DNA from 3 places in the Streptomyces sp. NPDC014734 genome. Region 1 is predicted to be linked to each of the others. Evidence: riboswitches for the same ligand, from Rfam matches in the RefSeq annotation. Region 1 holds a riboswitch; each other region holds the start of a gene.

Region 1 (5,863 bases):
CGGACGGCTGCCCCTGCCCCTGCCCCTGTTCCTGCTCCGTGCCCTGCTGGGGCACGGACGGCTCGGGCGCGTCGTCGGCCTCCCCCTCGGGCCGCGGCGGTGTGTCCGGACCGTCGCCCCGCGGGGGCCGGCCGCCTCCGCCGGGGCCGTCCGGGTCCGGGTCGTCGTCCTCGCCGCTGTTCTGCTCCAGCGTGTCGTCGAGCTTGTCCTCGTCCAGGCCCGGCGCGTCGAAGGGGTTGCGCCGACGACGGTGGGGGAGCGCCAGCAGCGCGGCCTGCCGCACGTCCTCGGCCAGCACGTCCGTGCGCCCGGCCCAGGCGGCCAGCGCGGTCGCGGTCCGCGCCATCACGATGTCGGCCCGCATCCCGTCCACCTCGAACGCGGCGCAGGTCGCCGCGATCTGCCGCAACGCCGCGTCACCGAGCAGCACGTCCGGGAGCAGCGCCCGCGCGGCGGCGATCCGCGCCCGGAGTTCGCTCTCCTCCGCGGCCCATCCGGCGGCGAAGCCCTCGGGGTCGGCGTCGTACGCCAGGCGCCGCCGCACGACCTCGACCCGCTGGTCGGTCTCGCGGGACGCCGCCACCTCGACGGTCAGCCCGAACCGGTCGAGCAACTGCGGCCGCAGCTCGCCCTCCTCGGGGTTCATCGTGCCGACGAGCAGGAAACGCGCCGCGTGGCGGACCGAGACGCCCTCGCGCTCCACGTACGAGGCGCCCATGGCGGCGGCGTCCAGCAGCAGATCCACGAGGTGGTCGTGGAGCAGGTTGACCTCGTCGACGTACAGGATCCCGCGATGGGCGTCGGCCAGCAGACCCGGCTCGAAGGCCTTCACACCCTCGGCGAGCGCCCGCTCGATGTCGAGCGCCCCGACGAGCCGGTCCTCGGACGCGCCGACGGGCAGCTCCACCATCCGGGCATCCCGCGACACACCCGGCCCGGCCTCGTGCGGGCCGTCGGGACACGCCGGATCGGGCGCCGCCGGACCGCAGGAGAACCGGCACCCGGGTACCACGGGCACCTGGGGCATGAGCGCGGCGAGCGCCCGTACGGCGGTGGACTTGGCGGTGCCCTTCTCGCCACGCACCAGCACGCCGCCGACGGCGGGCGAGACCGCGTTCAGCAGCAGGCCGAGCCGGAGGTCGTCCTGCCCGACGAGCGCGGTGAAGGGGTACGGCGTACTCACGATGCCTCCTGGGGAAATCGGTGCGGTGTCGGCCCCTCCGGCATGGGGGCCGGTCCCTCCGGCACGCAGGCCGGCCCCCGCGTCACGGCGGTCGGTCCTTCCGGCGGGCGGGGGACGGGGCCGGGGGCGGCGCCCCGGTCCGGGAAGGGGCGCGCGACGGAAGACGGGGCCGCGTGCGAGGAACGCGGTGCGACGGGCGCCGGGGCGTTCATGGGCGCCGTCCGGGGAGTGCGGGCGCCCCGGGGGCGAGGAAGGGAAGACCCGGCGGCGCGCCCGACTCGATGAGCCGGAGCAGCGCGTCGGTGTCCGCGTGTTCCTCGACGAGGTCGCCGAGACGGTCGAGCTGTTCCTCGCGCAGCTCGCCGAAACAGGTGTCCGGGGCCGGGACGAAGCGCCGGCCGGCGGCCCGGGCGACCTCGGCGAGGAAACGGCGGCGGAACGCGTCGCTCTCCATCGAGCCGTGCCAGTGGGTGCCCCACACGGCGCCGGCCCGGCAGCCGTCCAGGAAGGGTTCGCCGCCGCGCACGTCGGCGACGCCGTGATGGATCTCGTACCCCTCGACCGGCGCGCCGAGCGCCTCGCCGACGGGCCGGGCGAGGGTCTTCTCGCGGTCGAAGCGGACGCGTACCGGGAGCAGCCCCAGCCCGTCGACCCGACCGGCCCGGGACTCCACCTCGTCCTCGATGCGCTCACCGAGGAGCTGGAAGCCGCCGCAGATCCCGAGCACCGGCCGGCCCTCGGCGGCGCGCCGCTCCAGGGCCTCGGCGAGACCGCGTTCGCGCAGCCAGGCCAGGGCCCTCACCGTGCCCCGGGTGCCCGGGACCACGACCAGGTCGGCGTCGGCGAGTTCCTCGGCACGGTCCACGAACCGGACGACGACGCCCGGCTCGGCGGCCAGCGCGTCCACGTCGGTGAAGTTCGACATCAACGGGACCGCGCACACGGCGACCCGCAGCACGTCCTCGCCGTGCGGCGGCGCGACGACCGACTCGCGCACGGCACCGCGCAGCGAGACCCTCAGGCCGTCCTCCTCGTCGATGCCGAGACCGTGCGCGAAGGGCAGCACCCCGTACGTCCGGCGCCCGGTGATCCCGTGCAGCATCTCCAGGCCCGGCTCCAGCAGCGACACGTCGCCCCGGAACTTGTTCACCAGGTAGCCCGCGATCAGTGCCTGGTCCTCGGCGGCCAGCAGCGCGGTCGTCCCGAAGAACGAGGCGAAGACCCCGCCGCGGTCGATGTCGCCGACCACGACGACCGGGAAGCCCGCCGCACGGGCGACCCCCATGTTCACGATGTCCGTGCGCCGCAGATTGATCTCGGCCGGACTCCCCGCGCCCTCGCAGATCACCGCGTCGTACGTGCTCCGGAGCTGATCCAGGCAGTCCACCACGGTGCCGAACAGCGCCTCCTGACGGCCGCCGTGGTAGCCGCGGGCGCTCATCTCGCCCACCGGCCTGCCCATCAGGACCACCTGGCTGGAGCGGTCGCCGCCGGGCTTGAGCAGGACCGGGTTCATCAGCGCGGTCGGCTCCACCCGGGCGGCCGCCGCCTGCATCGCCTGGGCGCGGCCGATCTCGGCGCCCTCCCGGGTGACGTAGGAGTTCAGCGACATGTTCTGCGCCTTGAAGGGCGCCACCTTCACGCCCCGGCGCACGAGCCAGCGGCAGATGCCCGCCGTGACGACGCTCTTCCCGGCGTCCGAGGTGGTGCCGGCGATCAGCAGTCCGCCGCTCATGTCCGTCTCCGTCCCGTGATCCGTCGCCGTCCGCCGGCGCCCCGGCCCCCCGGGGCCCCGGCTCCCGCGATACGGCGGGCGGCGAGGCCCGCGCCCAGCCGGGCCGCCACGCACACGCCGAGGGCCAGTGCGCCGACCCGGCGCGACAGCCGTACCGCCCGTTCGATGTCCGCGGTCTCCACCGCGCGGCCGGTCGCCCCGCCCAGCACGGGCCGGTGCTCGACCCGGCCGCCGTACGCGAGCGTCCCGCCGAGGCGTACGCCCAGCGCACCCGCGAACGACGCCTCGACCGGGCCCGCGTTGGGGCTCGGGTGCTTCGCCGCGTCGGCCCGCCAGGCCCGTACCGCGTCCCGCGGCCGCCCTCCGGCGGCCGCGGTGAGCAGGGCCGTCAGACGGGCGCCGGGCCAGCCCATGACGTCGTCGAGGCGGGCGGAGGCCCAGCCGTAGCGGCGGTGGCGGGGCGACATGTGACCGACCATCGCGTCCAGGGTGTTGGCGGCCCGGAAGCCGACGAGGCCGGGGACCCCGGCAAGCGCCCCCCACACCAGGGCGCCCACCACGGCGTCCGAGGTGTTCTCGGCCACGGACTCCACCACGGCGCGGGCGATCTGCGGCCCGTCCAGGGAGTGCGGGTCGCGCCCGCACAGACGCGGCAGCCGCTCACGGGCGAGCTCCACGTCCCCGGCGGCCAGGGCGCCGCCGATGGCCCGCGCCTCCCGCCCCAGCGACGTGCCGCCGACGACGGACCAGGTGGCGGCCGCGGTCAGCACGACGGAGGCGGTGGGGCGACTCCGGAGGGCGCGGGTGAGCAGCACGGCACCACCCGCGGCGCCCCCGGCGCAGACAAGGGTGTGCAGCGCGCCCCACCCGCGGTGGTCGTGCCACAGTCGGCGCTCGACGCCCGCCGCGGCCCGCCCGAAGGCGGCGACCGGGTGCCCCCTGCGGGGGTCACCGAGCAGCAGGTCGCCGATCAGGCCGGCCGTGGCGCCGTACGCGAAGATGTGGTCGGCACGCATGGCTCAGCCGGCCGTCGCGCCTCGGAGGGGCTTCGTACGGGCGGCTCTCGGCGAGAGCGCCACTGCAAGGGACGCACGGCTGCCAGGCATGGTGACATGTCCTCACTCAGGGTCCGCGCCCTGGTTCGACGAGACCGGCGACGAGAGTCTCCTGGCTCCCGGATCCGCGGTTCCCCCGGCCTTCCGGCCCGCGCGTGGCGTGCCGTGACGTTCCCGGTGAAGGGGGCCGCTCCCCGGTGACAGTGGCGGGACCGCGCCGGATTCGCACCGGCTTCCTCTGCTGTCGCCGTAATTGGCTCCGGCAGTCCACCACGCACCGAGAACGCCCGTCAACTTGCCGTTGACCTGCGACGGCGCGGTGTGCCGAGACCCACATCGGGCCGCGGTCCACGGCGTGGGGGGGGGGGGCGGGGGGGGGGGGGGGGGGGGCCGGGGGGGGGGGGGGGGGGGGGGCCCCCCCCCCGCGCCCCCCCCCCCCCGCCCCGTCCGTCGCGCGGTCGTTCTCCGCGGTGAGTGACCGCCGGTGAACCCGCCGCCGGGCGGTCAGCTGGTCAGCGCCAGTGCGTCGCGGTCCCCCACCGCGGACCTCCGGCGCAGCAGGGTCACGGCGAGCACCGCACCCACCAGCAGCAGCGCGGCCCCCGCGACCGAGGCGTACTGCATGCTGTGGACGAAGGCATCCCTCCCCGCGGTGATCAGTGAGCGGTCCCCGGTGGCCACCGCGCCCGCCAGCGTCTTGCGGGCGTCCGCCAGAGCCGAGCCGGGCATGTCCGCGGTGTAGACCGCCGTGGCCACCGCGCCCAGCAGGGCCATCCCCATCGCACCGCCGAACTCCTGGCCGGTCTCCAGCAGCGAGGCCGCCGAGCTCGCCTTGTTCGGCGGGGCGGTGGACAGTGCCAGGTCCGAGACGAGCGCCATCACGGTGACGATGCCGCAGCTCATCACGGCGCAGCCGGTGAGCAGCAGCCACAACGAGTCGGTACCGGTAAGGGCGAGAACGGCGAAACCGGCGGCGGCGATCACGAAACCGGCGCAGATGACCCGGACCCGGTCGGTCCGCTGGGCGATCGCCGTGGCGGTCGGTGCCGCGGCGCCCACCGCCAGCGACGGAGCGAGGCTCCACAGCGCTGCTTCCATCGTGCTCATGCCGAGCACCGACTGCAGATACTGCGTGGTGAAGAACGAGGAGCCCATCATGGCGAAGGACGCCAGTGCGTTCAGCCCGATTCCGGCCCCGAAACCGTGCCCGCGGAACAGTTCCCGGCTGATCATCGCGTCGCCGCGGCCGCGCTGACGGCGGACGAAGAGCAGCCCGACGAGGAGACCGGCCGCGACGACGAGCGCGCGTGACGCGTCGAGTCCGTGCGCGGCGCTCTCCTTGACCCCGTAGACGACCGGCAGCACGGCCCCCATCGACAACGGCACGCTCAGGAAGTCGAACCGTCCGGGGTTCGGGTCCTTGAACTCCGGGACCAGTACCGGCACCAGGACCAGCAGCAGCACCATCGCCGGGACGTTGATCAGGAAGACCGAGCCCCACCAGAAGTGTTCCAGCATGACTCCGCTGAGCACCGAGCCGAGCGCGATTCCGCCGGCCATGGCGCCCGACCAGATGCCGATGGCGCGGCCCCGCTGCCGCTCGTCGCGGAACATGTTCCGCACGAGCCCCATCGTCGACGGCATCAGCGTCGCACCGCCGATTCCGAGCACCGCACGGGCCGCGATCAGCATTTCGGGACTTGTGGCGTACGCGGCCGCGACCGACGCGGCGCTGAACGCGAACGCGCCGATGAGCAGCAGCCTGCGGCGTCCGATCCGGTCCCCGAGCGAACCCATCGTGATGAGCAGACCGGCCAGGGCGAAGGCGTACACGTCGAAGATCCAGAGCTGCTGAGTGGCGCTGGGGGCGAGATCCCGGTCGATGGCCGG
Region 2 (5,863 bases), on a different contig from region 1:
CGCCGCGATCGACACCAACATGCCCGCGACGCCGATCGCCGCGATGAGCTTGCGCTTCACGCCAAACCCTCCTCAGGGATGCTGCAACCCCGCCCACCGCGAAGACATTCGACGAGTACTGCTGGGGCTGGACCTGGTCTTTAATGGTTTAGACCAGTACCGGGAGCTTGGCCTAGACCTTTAGGGGTGTCAAGGGTGTATAAGAAGTGCACTCGCGTCCGTTATAGGACCGACACCTAAGGGAGGGCGACGAGCCGTGACCGGACCGTGCCACCATGTGAGCCGCGACAGACGGAGGAGCCGGTGACGGCAGCAACGCAGCAGTCGGGAAGGCGGGCCATGGGCGCCGGCGGGGGCAGTTCGGAGAACGAGACGGGCGCGGCCACACGCACGGCGCGCGTCCCGAAGTACTACCGGCTGAAGCGACATCTCCTCGACATGACGGACACCATGCCGCCGGGCACCCCCGTGCCGCCGGAACGAACCCTGGCAGCCGAGTTCGACACCTCGCGCACGACCGTGCGCCAGGCGCTCCAGGAACTCGTCGTCGAGGGCCGGCTGGAACGCATCCAGGGCAAGGGCACCTTCGTCGCCAAGCCGAAGGTCTCGCAGGCGCTCCAGCTCACCTCGTACACCGAGGACATGCGCGCCCAGGGACTGGAACCGACGTCCCAGCTACTGGACATCGGTTACGTCACGGCCGACGACATGCTCGCCGGTCTGCTCGACATCTCGTCCGGCGGCCGGGTGCTGCGGATCGAGCGGCTGCGGCTCGCCAGCGGCGAGCCCATGGCGATCGAGACCACACACCTTTCGGCCAAACGCTTTCCGGCGCTGCGCCGTTCGCTGGTGAAGTACACCTCGCTCTACACCGCGCTGTCCGAGGTGTACGACGTGCGGCTGGCCGAGGCCGAGGAGACCATCGAGACCTCTCTCGCCACCCCGCGCGAGGCCGGGCTGCTCGGTACGGACGTGGGCCTGCCGATGCTGATGCTCTCCCGCCACTCGCTGGACGGACGGGGCGAGCCCGTGGAATGGGTGCGCTCGGTCTACCGCGGCGACCGGTACAAGTTCGTGGCGCGCCTGAAGCGGCCGACCGACTGATCTCCGGCCCGGACGGGGCACCGGCCCCGCCACCCGCGCGGAATCGATCGGCCGGATGCCCCACCGGGCCCGGCAGGGCATCCGGCCGATCGATTCCGGCCACCCCTTCCCCGTCGCACCAGCACCCCGTCCGCCCCCGTGGAACGCTGTTCCCCACGGGGGCGTTCCGTGTGTCCGGGACGAACGAACTCCCGTACGCCTGACCGGATTTCGCATATGTGTACCCGCCCGCGTGGCCGTTTCCGGACCGCAACGCGGCCGGGGGTGACGGTGACCGGAAACCTCCCCTAGATTTCCTGCGCGTCACAGCAGGTGATCAGCGAGGGGACGGAGTCGCCGCATGTCAGCAGGGCCGGAAGGAAAGCCGCCCACCATCACACCGGTACGGGTCGTCATCGCCCTGTGCCTCGTCGCACCGTTCGTCGCGATGCTCTGGGTGAGTTCGTACGCGAAGGTGGACCCCACCTTCATCGGCGTTCCGTTCTTCTACTGGTACCAGATGCTCTGGGTACTGATCTCCACCGCGCTCACCGCGACCGCGCACACGCTGTGGCGGCGTGACCAGCGCGCCCGCAAGGGGGGTGCGTCGGCGTGAAGGACGGCGTGAACGGCGTCGCGCTCGGCGTCTTCGTCTTCTTCTTCCTGGCCGTCACGGTCATGGGCTTCCTGGCGGCGCGCTGGCGCAAGGCCGAGAACGAGGCGAGTCTCGACGAATGGGGCCTGGGCGGACGGTCGTTCGGCACCTGGGTCACCTGGTTCCTGCTCGGCGGCGACCTGTACACGGCGTACACCTTCGTCGCCGTCCCCGCGGCGATCTACGCGGCCGGCGCGTCCGGCTTCTTCGCCGTGCCGTACACGATCCTGGTGTACCCGCTGATCTTCACCTTCCTGCCCCGGCTGTGGTCGGTCTCGCACCGGCACGGGTACGTGACCACCTCGGACTTCGTGCGCGGCCGGTTCGGTTCGAAGGGCCTGTCGCTGGCGGTCGCCGTCACCGGCATCCTCGCCACCATGCCGTACATCGCGCTGCAACTCGTCGGCATCCAGGCGGTGCTGGACGTGATGGGCGTCGGCGGCGGCGAGAACACCCACTGGTTCGTCAAGGACCTGCCGCTGCTGATCGCCTTCGCGGTGCTCGCCGCGTACACCTACTCGTCCGGCCTGCGGGCGCCCGCGCTGATCGCGTTCGTCAAGGACGGGCTGATCTACCTGGTCATCGCCGTGGCGATCATCTACATCCCGATCAAGCTGGGCGGCTTCCACGACATCTTCGCCGCCGCGCAGGAGAAGTTCGCCGGGCCGCCGGGAGGGAAGCCGACCGGTGCCCTGGCCCCCGGCGCGGGCAGCCAGTGGGGCTACGCCACCCTGGCGCTGGGCTCGGCGCTGGCGCTCTTCATGTACCCGCACTCGATCACGGCGACGCTCTCCAGCCGCAGCCGCGACGTGATCCGGCGCAACACCACGATCCTGCCGCTGTACTCGCTGATGCTCGGGCTGCTGGCGCTGCTCGGTTTCATGGCGATCGCCGCCGGGATCGAGGTGGACAACGGGCAGCTGGCCATTCCGCAGCTTTTCGAGAACATGTTCCCCGACTGGTTCGCGGGGGTGGCGTTCGCCGCCATCGGGATCGGCGCGCTGGTGCCCGCGGCGATCATGTCGATCGCGGCGGCGAACCTCTTCACCCGCAACATCTACAAGGACTTCCTGAAGCCGGACGCGACTCCCGAGCAGGAGACCAAGGTCTCCAAGCTTGTGTCGTTGCTGGTGAAGGTCGGGGCGCTGGCCTTCGTCCTCACCATGGACAAGACGGTCGCGATCAACTTCCAGCTGCTCGGCGGGATCTGGATCCTCCAGACGATGCCCGCCCTCGTCGGCGGCCTGTTCACCCGCTGGTTCCACCGCTGGGCACTGCTCGCGGGCTGGGCGGTCGGCATGGTGTACGGCACGCTGGCCGCGTACGGAGTGGCGTCGCCCACCCAGAAGCACTTCGGCGGCTCCTCCGAGAAGATCCCCGGCATCGGTGAGATCGGTTACATCGGCCTCACCGCGTTCGTGCTGAACGTGATCGTGACGGTGGTGCTGACGTTCGTCCTGAACACGGTGAAGGCGCCCGCCGGAACGGACGAGACGTCACCGGCCGACTACACGGCCGACGCGGGCGACCCGGGTGTCCGGGCGGAGCCGGCGCCGGTCACCGCGGGAGTTCCGGACGGTCGCTGACCGCCCCTTCCCGGCCCCCGGACGGCCCGTCCCCGCCCCTTCGAAAGGGGGCGGGTGGCGGGCCGTCCGCCGCCCGGCACGAGGCCCGCAGGGCGCCTCCTGCGGGCCCGGCACACGGAGGCCGACACAACATCTGGGGGCTGCCTCATCGGGCGGCCCCCACATGTATGCTCATCCTCGCTGTCGTCGCAGGGGAATCCGGTGCGAATCCGGAACTGTCCCGCAACGGTGTGTTCAGTGCGCTTTTGCGCACCCCCGACGAAGTCCGACGACCTGCCGACAGCGCACCCGGCTCGACCGATCCGGGTGCCAGACGTCCGGGCCTCGCGGATGGGCCGGTGGACGCCGTACGCAGTGCCGCCCGCCCAGGGCTCCGTGCTGCCCGGCTGCCCCGTTCCCCCGCCCTGGCCCCGAGCCGAGCGAGGGAGAGCACCACGTGACCATCGCGCCAGCCGATCCGGCCTCAGTCGCCGCGTCCGTAGCGGCCGAGTCCGAGGGAACCGCACAGGACGGACCGGGCACCGCGCTGCTGCGGACCCTGACCGACCTCACCGTCGACCTTCCCGACGCCGACCCCGGACGGGTGGCCGCCGCCGCGCTGCGGGGCCGCAGCGCCCGGGCGGACGAGGCCGAGCTGCGGTCGCTGGCCACCGAGGCCGCCGCGGGACTCATCTCCGAGGACCCCGCCTACTCCCGGCTCGCCGCCCGGCTGCTCACCCGCACCATCGCGGACGAGGCGGCGGGCCAGGGCGCTGTCTCCTTCTCCGCCTCCGTCGCCGTCGGTCACCGCGAGGGCCTGATCGCCGACCGCACCGCCGCGTTCGTCGCGGCCCACACGGCGACCCTGGACGCCCTCGTCGAACGCGCCCTCGTCGACGGCGCCGACGACAGGTTCGGCTACTTCGGCCTGCGGACCCTGCACAGTCGCTACCTGCTGCGCCACCCGCACACCCGCCAGGTCATCGAGACCCCGCAGCACTTCATGCTGCGGGTGGCGTCCGGGCTCGCCGAGGACGACTCGCCGCAGGCCGTGGACGACGTCGCGGCGCTGTACCGGCTGATGAGCCGGCTCGACTACCTGCCGTCCTCGCCGACCCTGTTCAACTCCGGCACCCGGCACCCGCAGATGTCCTCCTGCTACCTGCTGGACTCCCCGCTCGACGAGCTCGACTCGATCTACGACCGCTACCACCAGGTGGCGCGGCTCTCGAAGCACGCGGGCGGCATCGGCCTGCCGTACTCCCGCATCCGGGCCCGCGGCTCGCTGATCCGCGGCACCAACGGACACTCCAACGGCATCGTGCCGTTCCTGAAGACGCTCGACGCGTCCGTCGCCGCCGTCAACCAGGGCGGTCGCCGCAAGGGTGCCGCCGCGGTCTACCTGGAGACCTGGCACGCGGACATCGAGGAGTTCCTGGAGCTGCGCGACAACACGGGCGAGGACCAGCGGCGCACGCACAACCTCAACCTGGCGCACTGGATCCCCGACGAGTTCATGCGCCGGGTCGACGCGGACGGCGACTGGTCGCTGTTCTCCCCCTCCGACGTGCCCGAGCTCGTCGACCTGTGGGGCGACGCGTTCGACGCCGCGTACCGGGCCGCCGAGGCGAAGGGCCTGGCCCGCAAGACGATGCCGGCCCGTGAGCTGTACGGCCGGATGATGCGCACCCTCGCGCAGACCGGCCAGGGCTGGATGACGTTCAAGGACGCCGCCAACCGGACCGCCAACCAGACCGCCGAGCCGGGCCGCGTCGTCCACTCGTCGAACCTGTGCACCGAGATCCTCGAAGTCACCGACGACGGCGAGACGGCCGTCTGCAACCTGGGATCGGTCAACCTCGGCGCGTTCGTGGCCGACGGCGACATCGACTGGGAGCGGCTGGACGCCACCGTCCGCACCGCCGTGACCTTCCTGGACCGGGTCGTCGACATCAACTTCTACCCGACCGAGCAGGCCGGGCGTTCCAACGCCAAGTGGCGCCCGGTGGGCCTGGGTGCGATGGGCCTCCAGGACGTCTTCTTCCAGCTGCGGCTGCCGTTCGACTCCCCCGCGGCCCGCGCGCTGTCCACACGGATCGCCGAGCGGATCATGCTGGCCGCGTACGAGGCGTCCTGCGATCTCGCCGAGCGGTCGGGTCCGCTGCCCGCCTGGGAGCAGACGCGTGCCGCGCGCGGGGTGCTGCACCCGGACCACTACGACGCCGAGCTGAACTGGCCGGAGCGCTGGGACGCGCTGCGCGCCCGCGTCGCGAGGACCGGGATGCGCAACTCGCTGCTGCTGGCCATCGCGCCGACGGCGACGATCGCCTCGATCGCGGGTGTGTACGAGTGCATCGAGCCGCAGGTCTCCAACCTCTTCAAGCGCGAGACGCTCAGCGGCGAGTTCCTCCAGGTCAACGCCTATCTGGTGGAGGAGTTGAAGAAGCTCGGCGTGTGGGACGCGCGCACCCGTGAGGCGCTGCGCGAGGCGAGCGGCTCGGTGCAGGGCTTCGCCTGGATCCCCGAGGACGTGCGGGCCCTGTACCGCACCGCGTGGGAG
Region 3 (5,863 bases), on a different contig from region 1:
GACTCGCGGTGAATCCCCACGGCCTCTCTTCCCCGTGTGAGATGTTCGGCATTCGGGACAGCCCTTGAGGGCCGTCCCGAAATCCCCGGCGCGCGCACGACGACCGCTGCGGCGCCCCACCGCGTCGTCGGAACGTCCGCATACACCCAGTATGCGGACGCTCCTCCTCGTGCGAGGCACCACATCTGACGCCGCGCGCCGGTCCACCACGGAGTACGGGACGGCCCTCAGGGGAGAAAGGTCACATGAGGGGCCCCGGTACGGGGATGAATGACGACTTCCCCGGTCACTCCGTACACCTCCTGGAGCAACTGCGCGGTGAGCACTTCGGCGGGCGGTCCCGACGCGGTGACCTCGCCGTCGCGCAGGACGTAGAGGCGATCGCAGTAGTACGCGGCCAGATTCAGGTCGTGGAGCGCGACCAGGACGGTGGCGGGGAGCTCGCGCAGGACGCCGAGGACGTCGAGCTGATGACGTATGTCCAGGTGGTTGGTCGGTTCGTCGAGAACGAGCAGGGCGGGCTGCTGTGCGAGGGCGCGGGCGATGAGCACACGCTGGCGCTCGCCGCCGGAGAGCCGGTCGAAGGGGCGGTCGGCCAGCGCCGTCGCGTCCACGGCTGCCAGCGCCGATTCGATCAGACGGGCGTCCTCGGCCGTGTCACCGGTGAACAGGCTCTTGTGCGGGGTGCGTCCCATGGCCACGACCTCCCGTACGGAGAGGTCGAAACCGGCGGCCGACTCCTGCACCACCGCGGCGAGCGTCCGCGCCAGTGTGCGCACGGGCAGCGACCAGGCGTCCGCGCCGTCGACCCGCACCTGGCCGGTGTCGGGCCGCAGGACGCGGTAGACGGCCCGCAGGAGGCTGGACTTGCCGCTGCCGTTGGGGCCGACCAGTCCGATCACCTCGCCGGGCCCTGCGTGCAGCGAGACATCGCGGACGAGGCGGTGCGCGCCCGCGGTCAGCGTGACGCCGTCGACGGCGAGTTCGGTTGCGTTCATGCCACTGCTCCATCGGCGTGTCGTCGGGCGTCACGGCGCATGAGCCAGAGGAAGAAGGGCCCGCCGCACAGCGCCGTCAGCACTCCGACCGGGATCTCCATCGGCGCGGCGACTGTGCGGGCGGCGATGTCGGCCCAGATCAGGAAGACGGCTCCGGCCAGTGCGGCCGTGGGCAGCACACGACGGTGATCGCCGCCGACGAAGAGACGCACGATGTGCGGCAGCATCAGCCCGACGAAACCGATCGGCCCGGCCGCCGCGACCAGGATTCCCGTGACGAGGGACAGCAGGATGAACATGCGGGCCCGGAAACGGGCCACGTCGAGCCCCATCGTCGTGGCGGCCTCCTCGCCCGCCAGCAGCAGGTTCAGGTTCCGCGACTGCACCAGGAGGACGGCGATGCCGACCAGCAGGGCCGCGCTGGGCAACCACAGCGTGCCCCAGTCCACGCCGCCGAGGCCGCCGAGCGTCCAGGCGAGGACGGCACGCGCCTCGTGGCCCCGGCCGGCGGTCAGCAACAGCAGATCCGTCACCGCGGTGAGCATCGCGGCGATCGCCACACCGGACAGCACGAGCCGTACCGAGGTGATCCGTCCACCGGTGCGGGCGGTCGCGTAGACCACCAGCAGCGAGCCCAGCGCGCCGACGAACGCGGCGGCCGACAGCGATGCCGGCCCCGCCGCACCCACCCCGAGGACGATCACCGAGACCGCGCCGAGGGACGCGCCGGAGGACACCCCCAGCAGGTACGGCTCGGCGAGCGGGTTACGGATCAGGGCCTGCATGGCGGTACCCACCACGGCCAGCCCGGCCCCGGTCACGGCGCCGAGCAGCACCCGCGGCGCCCGCACGGTCAGGACGATCGTCTCCCGGGCGCGCGACCAGGTCGGCTCCGAGCGGTCGACGCCCAGCGCGTGCGTGATGATGCCCCACACGTCACCGGGCGGCACGTGCACCGAGCCGATGGCCAGCCCGGCCGTGACGGAGAGCAGCAGGAGCACCGCGAGGACGGACAGCGTGACGGCGAGGGCGGCCCGACCCGACCGGGTTCCGCGACGCGTGCGCGATTCGGCCGCGGCCGCGGCCGGGCCGTCCTCCACGGATGTCCGCGTCACCGGAAACGCTCGGGGTGCAGCCCGCGGGCCAGGCCGTCGACCGCGTAGGCCGACCGGATGCCGACCAGCGTGTCGGTCAGCGGCAGCACCACGAACCGTTCGTTCCTCACGGCCGGGACGTCGGCGAGCGCCGGCTGCGAGAGGAGGAACTTCTTCTTCTGCTCGACGGTGCCGGATCCCGCGTAGTCGTAGATGGCGATGACCTCGGGCTTGCGGGCCACCACCTGCTCCCAGGAGACGTCCCCGAAGACGTCGTCCAGGTCCCCGAAGACGTTCCTGCCGCCGGCCAGGCGGATCAGCTCGCTGCCCAGGCCCTTGCCGCCCGCGGTGAACGCCGTCTTGTCGCCGCTGTCGTACACGAAGACGGGCACCGCGGGGGCGTTCTTGACGGCGGTGGCGGCCTTGTCGACGCGTCCGCGGAGTTCGGTCACCAGCTTGTCGGCGCGGTCCGGTATGCCGAAGACGCTGCCGACGGTACGGATCTCCTCGTAGGTGTCCCGCATCGTCACGGGCTTGTTCTTGGCGCAGTACTCGCGGTTGAGGTAGGTGTCGATGCCCGCGTCGGCGAACGCCTTGCGGGAACGGCCCTCGTTCTCGGCGAACGCGCTGCCGTAGCCGCCGTAGACGAAGTCCGGCTCCGCGTCCAGGATCGACTCGAACGACGGCTCCTTGCGTGCCAGCTCGGGGATCGCCTCGAAGTCCTTCCTCAGCTCGGGCAGGACGGCGGAGTCGGGGAACGCGGTGCCGACCATGCGGTCCTTGAGCCCCAGGGCGAGCATCAGCTCCGCCGGGTGCTGGTGGATGGTGACGACGCGTGCGGGCGGCTTGTCGTACGTCGTCTTCACACCGCAGTTGTCGACGGTGACCGGGAAACCCCGGGCCGTCGCCCGCGCGGCGGCCTTCCGGTCCTCGGGGGAGTCCTCGCCCGCCCCGCAGCCCGCGGCGAGCAGGACGGTGGACAGGGCGGCAGCCGCGGCGGCGGCGCGCAGCGCACGACGGCGGGCGGGCGGGCAGACGGGGCGGCGGGGAATGCCGAAATACACGTAGAGCCTCCTGGGGAGTCCGCGCTCCCTCACAACGGGCCCGCGACAGGGCAGTGTCCTGACTCCCGGATCGACGTTCCTCCCGCCCTCCCGCGCCGCGCGCGGTGGCATGCCGAAGGGGTGCACTCCCCGGTCACAGTGGCGGGACCGTGCCGGATTTGCACCGGCTTCCTGTGGTCCGTCGCGGCGATGACCTGCCGATATTACGTTTCCTTGAGGTTGCGGCACAAAGGCGGCCGGTGTGAGTGATCGCACCCCGGCGGCCGGATCCGTCTCCGCGCCCTTCGCGGTGCGAGCCGGCGCACCGGATCGCACCGCCGGTGAGACGGCGAACGGGCATCCGGACGGCCCCGGCGTCAACACGGGGTTCCCGGCTGTCTCACATCCGACGTAAAGAGGCGGAAAAGCGGGTAAACCTTTGCGGCGTGTGCGGCATCCTCCCTGGCGTGATGAGCCTGACGGGGACACCCTTCTTCCTGGCCACGGTCGCCCTGGCCCTGGTCACCGTGCTGCTTCCGCTGTTGCTCTGGGGCCGGGTGGGCGGACCCGCCGTCGTGCGCGGTGCGGCGCGCCTGGTGATGGTCGTCCTCGCGCAGGCGGCGGCCGTGCTGAGCGTCTTCGTGATGGTCAACAACGCCAACGGCCTCTACGACAGCTGGGCCGACCTGCTCGGCACCGGACACCACGTCGTCGCCGCCCCGGACCTGGGGAGCGACGGACTCGGCACCGACAAGCGGCTGGCGGACCAGCCGAGGACCGTCCAGCACTTCGGCCCGACGCACGACGCCCGGATGGGCCGGGGCGTCCGCGTGACCCAGTTGCGCGGCCCGGTGTCGGGCGTGCGCGGCGAGGTGTACGTATGGCTCCCGCCGCAGTACGACCGGCCGTCCTTCCGGCACCGGAAGTTCCCCGTGGTCGAGCTCCTCGGCGGTTTTCCCGGATCGGCGAAGGCGTGGTTCGTCAGCCTGCGGGTGCAGTCGCAGCTGGAGGCCGGAATGCGGAGCGGGAGGATCGCCCCGTTCATCCTCGTGGAGCCGCGGACCAACCTGCTGGCGGGCAAGGACACCGGGTGCGCCAACGTGCCGGGCGTCGTCGACGCCGAGTCCTGGCTCAGCGTGGACGTCCGGCAGATGGTGACCGACACCTTCCGCGCGCAGAGCCGCGCGAGCGGCTGGGCGGTGGCGGGGTACTCGGCGGGCGCGCACTGCGCCGTGAAGATGGCACTCGCCCACCCGGACCGGTACCGGGCCGCGGTCGGCCTCTCCGGCTACAACGACCCGGCCGCCGAACGGGCCTCCCTCACGGCCCGGACCCCGCATCTGCGGAGGGTCAACAACCCGCTGTGGATCCTGCGCCACGCCACCACCCCGCCACGCGTCTCGCTCTACCTCTCGGGCTCCCGCGACGACGGCTACCGCGACGGCCTCGCGCTCCGGCGCGCGGCGGTGCTCCCGACACACGTGGTGGTGGCCGGAGTGAGCGGGCCGCACACCACGGGACTCTGGGAGCGTCAGGTGCCGCAGGTCTTCCGCTGGCTCACGGCCGAACTCTCCCCCCACAGGGGCCGGGTCCCTCCCGCCAAGGGCGTCTGACCGCGGGACGCCACACGATGCCCGGCGCGGCCGTCCACCCTACGGTGGTGGCATGGCGGTGATCAGCGGATGGAGGCGGCGGGACCGGGGCCGCAACGGCGTGCTGGACGCGCTGGGCGTGGTGGCACTGTTCGTGCTGTCCATCGTTGCCGCCTCGGTCGTGCCGCACGAGCACTACTTCTCCCTGCGCTGGTCCGCAGTGGTACTGGCGGCAGTGGGCTGTGCCGCGCTGCTGTGGCGTCGCCGTCACCCGATCGGCGTACTGGTCGTCGCGGTCGGCTGCGGAGTGGTGTTCCAGGTGTTCGGGTTCCGCGAGAGTCCGCTGGTGATCAGCCCGGTCCTGGTGTCGGTCTACACCGTCGCCGTGCTCACCGACCGGCGTGCCACCTGGACCGCGGCTTCGCTTTCGGCCGCCGTTCTGGTGGGAGCGGCGGTGATCTGCGATCCCCGCTCCTGGCTGGCTCCCGACAACGCGGCGATGCTGGCGTGGACCGCCCTGCCGGCGGCCGTGGGGGACGGGGTGCGCTCGCGCCGCGCCTACGTCGCCGCCGTGGAGGAACGGGCGGAGCACGCGGAGCGGACGCGCGAGCAGGAGGCGCAACAGCGGGTGGCGGCCGAGCGGGTGCGGATCGCACGCGAGCTGCACGACATCGTCGCGCACCACATCGCCCTGATCAACGCTCAGGCCGGGGTGGCCGTCCACCTGGTGGAACGGCGGCCGGAGCGGATCCTCGCCGCACTGGAGGACATCCGGGACACCAGCCGGTCGGCGCTCGACGAACTACGGGTGACCGTGGGCCTGCTGCGACAGTCCGGCGACCCGGTGGCGCCACGCGATCCCATGCCGGGCCTCGCGCGCGTACCGGCGCTCCTGGCGTCGTTCGAACGCGCCGGTCTGACCGTGAGCCATACCCGGCGGGGCACCGCGGAACCGCTGGCCCCGGCGGTCGATCTGGCCGCGTACCGCATCGTGCAGGAGGCCCTGACCAACGTGCACAAGCACGCCGGGGCCGACCACGCCCGGCTGTTCCTGCACTACCGCCCCGAGCGGCTGACGATCACCGTCGAGGACGACGGACGCACCGGCGGGAACCACACCCGTCCGGGGACCGGGC

The links. A riboswitch is a leader RNA that binds a small molecule or an ion and turns the genes downstream of it on or off. The one in region 1 is predicted to bind cobalamin.
Region 2: linked by a shared signal. The riboswitch ahead of ACF1CT_RS02475 (ribonucleoside-diphosphate reductase subunit alpha) and the one ahead of ACF1CT_RS07010 (cobalamin biosynthesis protein) in region 1 are both predicted to bind cobalamin.
Region 3: linked by a shared signal. The riboswitch ahead of ACF1CT_RS17810 (ABC transporter substrate-binding protein) and the one ahead of ACF1CT_RS07010 (cobalamin biosynthesis protein) in region 1 are both predicted to bind cobalamin.

What each region holds. Positions count from the first base shown of each region.
Region 1 covers NZ_JBIBYN010000003.1:106,140-112,002, reverse strand. Annotated here, with positions in the region: gene ACF1CT_RS07020 (putative cobaltochelatase) at 1-1,183, opposite strand, end outside; gene ACF1CT_RS07015 (cobyric acid synthase) at 1,392-2,918, opposite strand; gene ACF1CT_RS07010 (cobalamin biosynthesis protein) at 2,915-3,934, opposite strand; cobalamin riboswitch at 4,079-4,213, opposite strand; gene ACF1CT_RS07005 (MFS transporter) at 4,478-5,863, opposite strand, start outside.
Region 2 covers NZ_JBIBYN010000001.1:565,273-571,135, forward strand. Annotated here, with positions in the region: gene ACF1CT_RS02455 (sugar ABC transporter substrate-binding protein) at 1-60, opposite strand, end outside; gene ACF1CT_RS02460 (GntR family transcriptional regulator) at 340-1,104, shown strand; gene ACF1CT_RS02465 (DUF3311 domain-containing protein) at 1,445-1,699, shown strand; gene mctP (monocarboxylate uptake permease MctP) at 1,696-3,324, shown strand; cobalamin riboswitch at 3,492-3,620, shown strand; gene ACF1CT_RS02475 (ribonucleoside-diphosphate reductase subunit alpha) at 3,761-5,863, shown strand, end outside.
Region 3 covers NZ_JBIBYN010000010.1:36,391-42,253, reverse strand. Annotated here, with positions in the region: gene ACF1CT_RS17820 (ABC transporter ATP-binding protein) at 228-998, opposite strand; gene ACF1CT_RS17815 (FecCD family ABC transporter permease) at 995-2,098, opposite strand; gene ACF1CT_RS17810 (ABC transporter substrate-binding protein) at 2,110-3,156, opposite strand; cobalamin riboswitch at 3,187-3,373, opposite strand; gene ACF1CT_RS17805 (alpha/beta hydrolase) at 3,606-4,748, shown strand; gene ACF1CT_RS17800 (sensor histidine kinase) at 4,801-5,863, shown strand, end outside.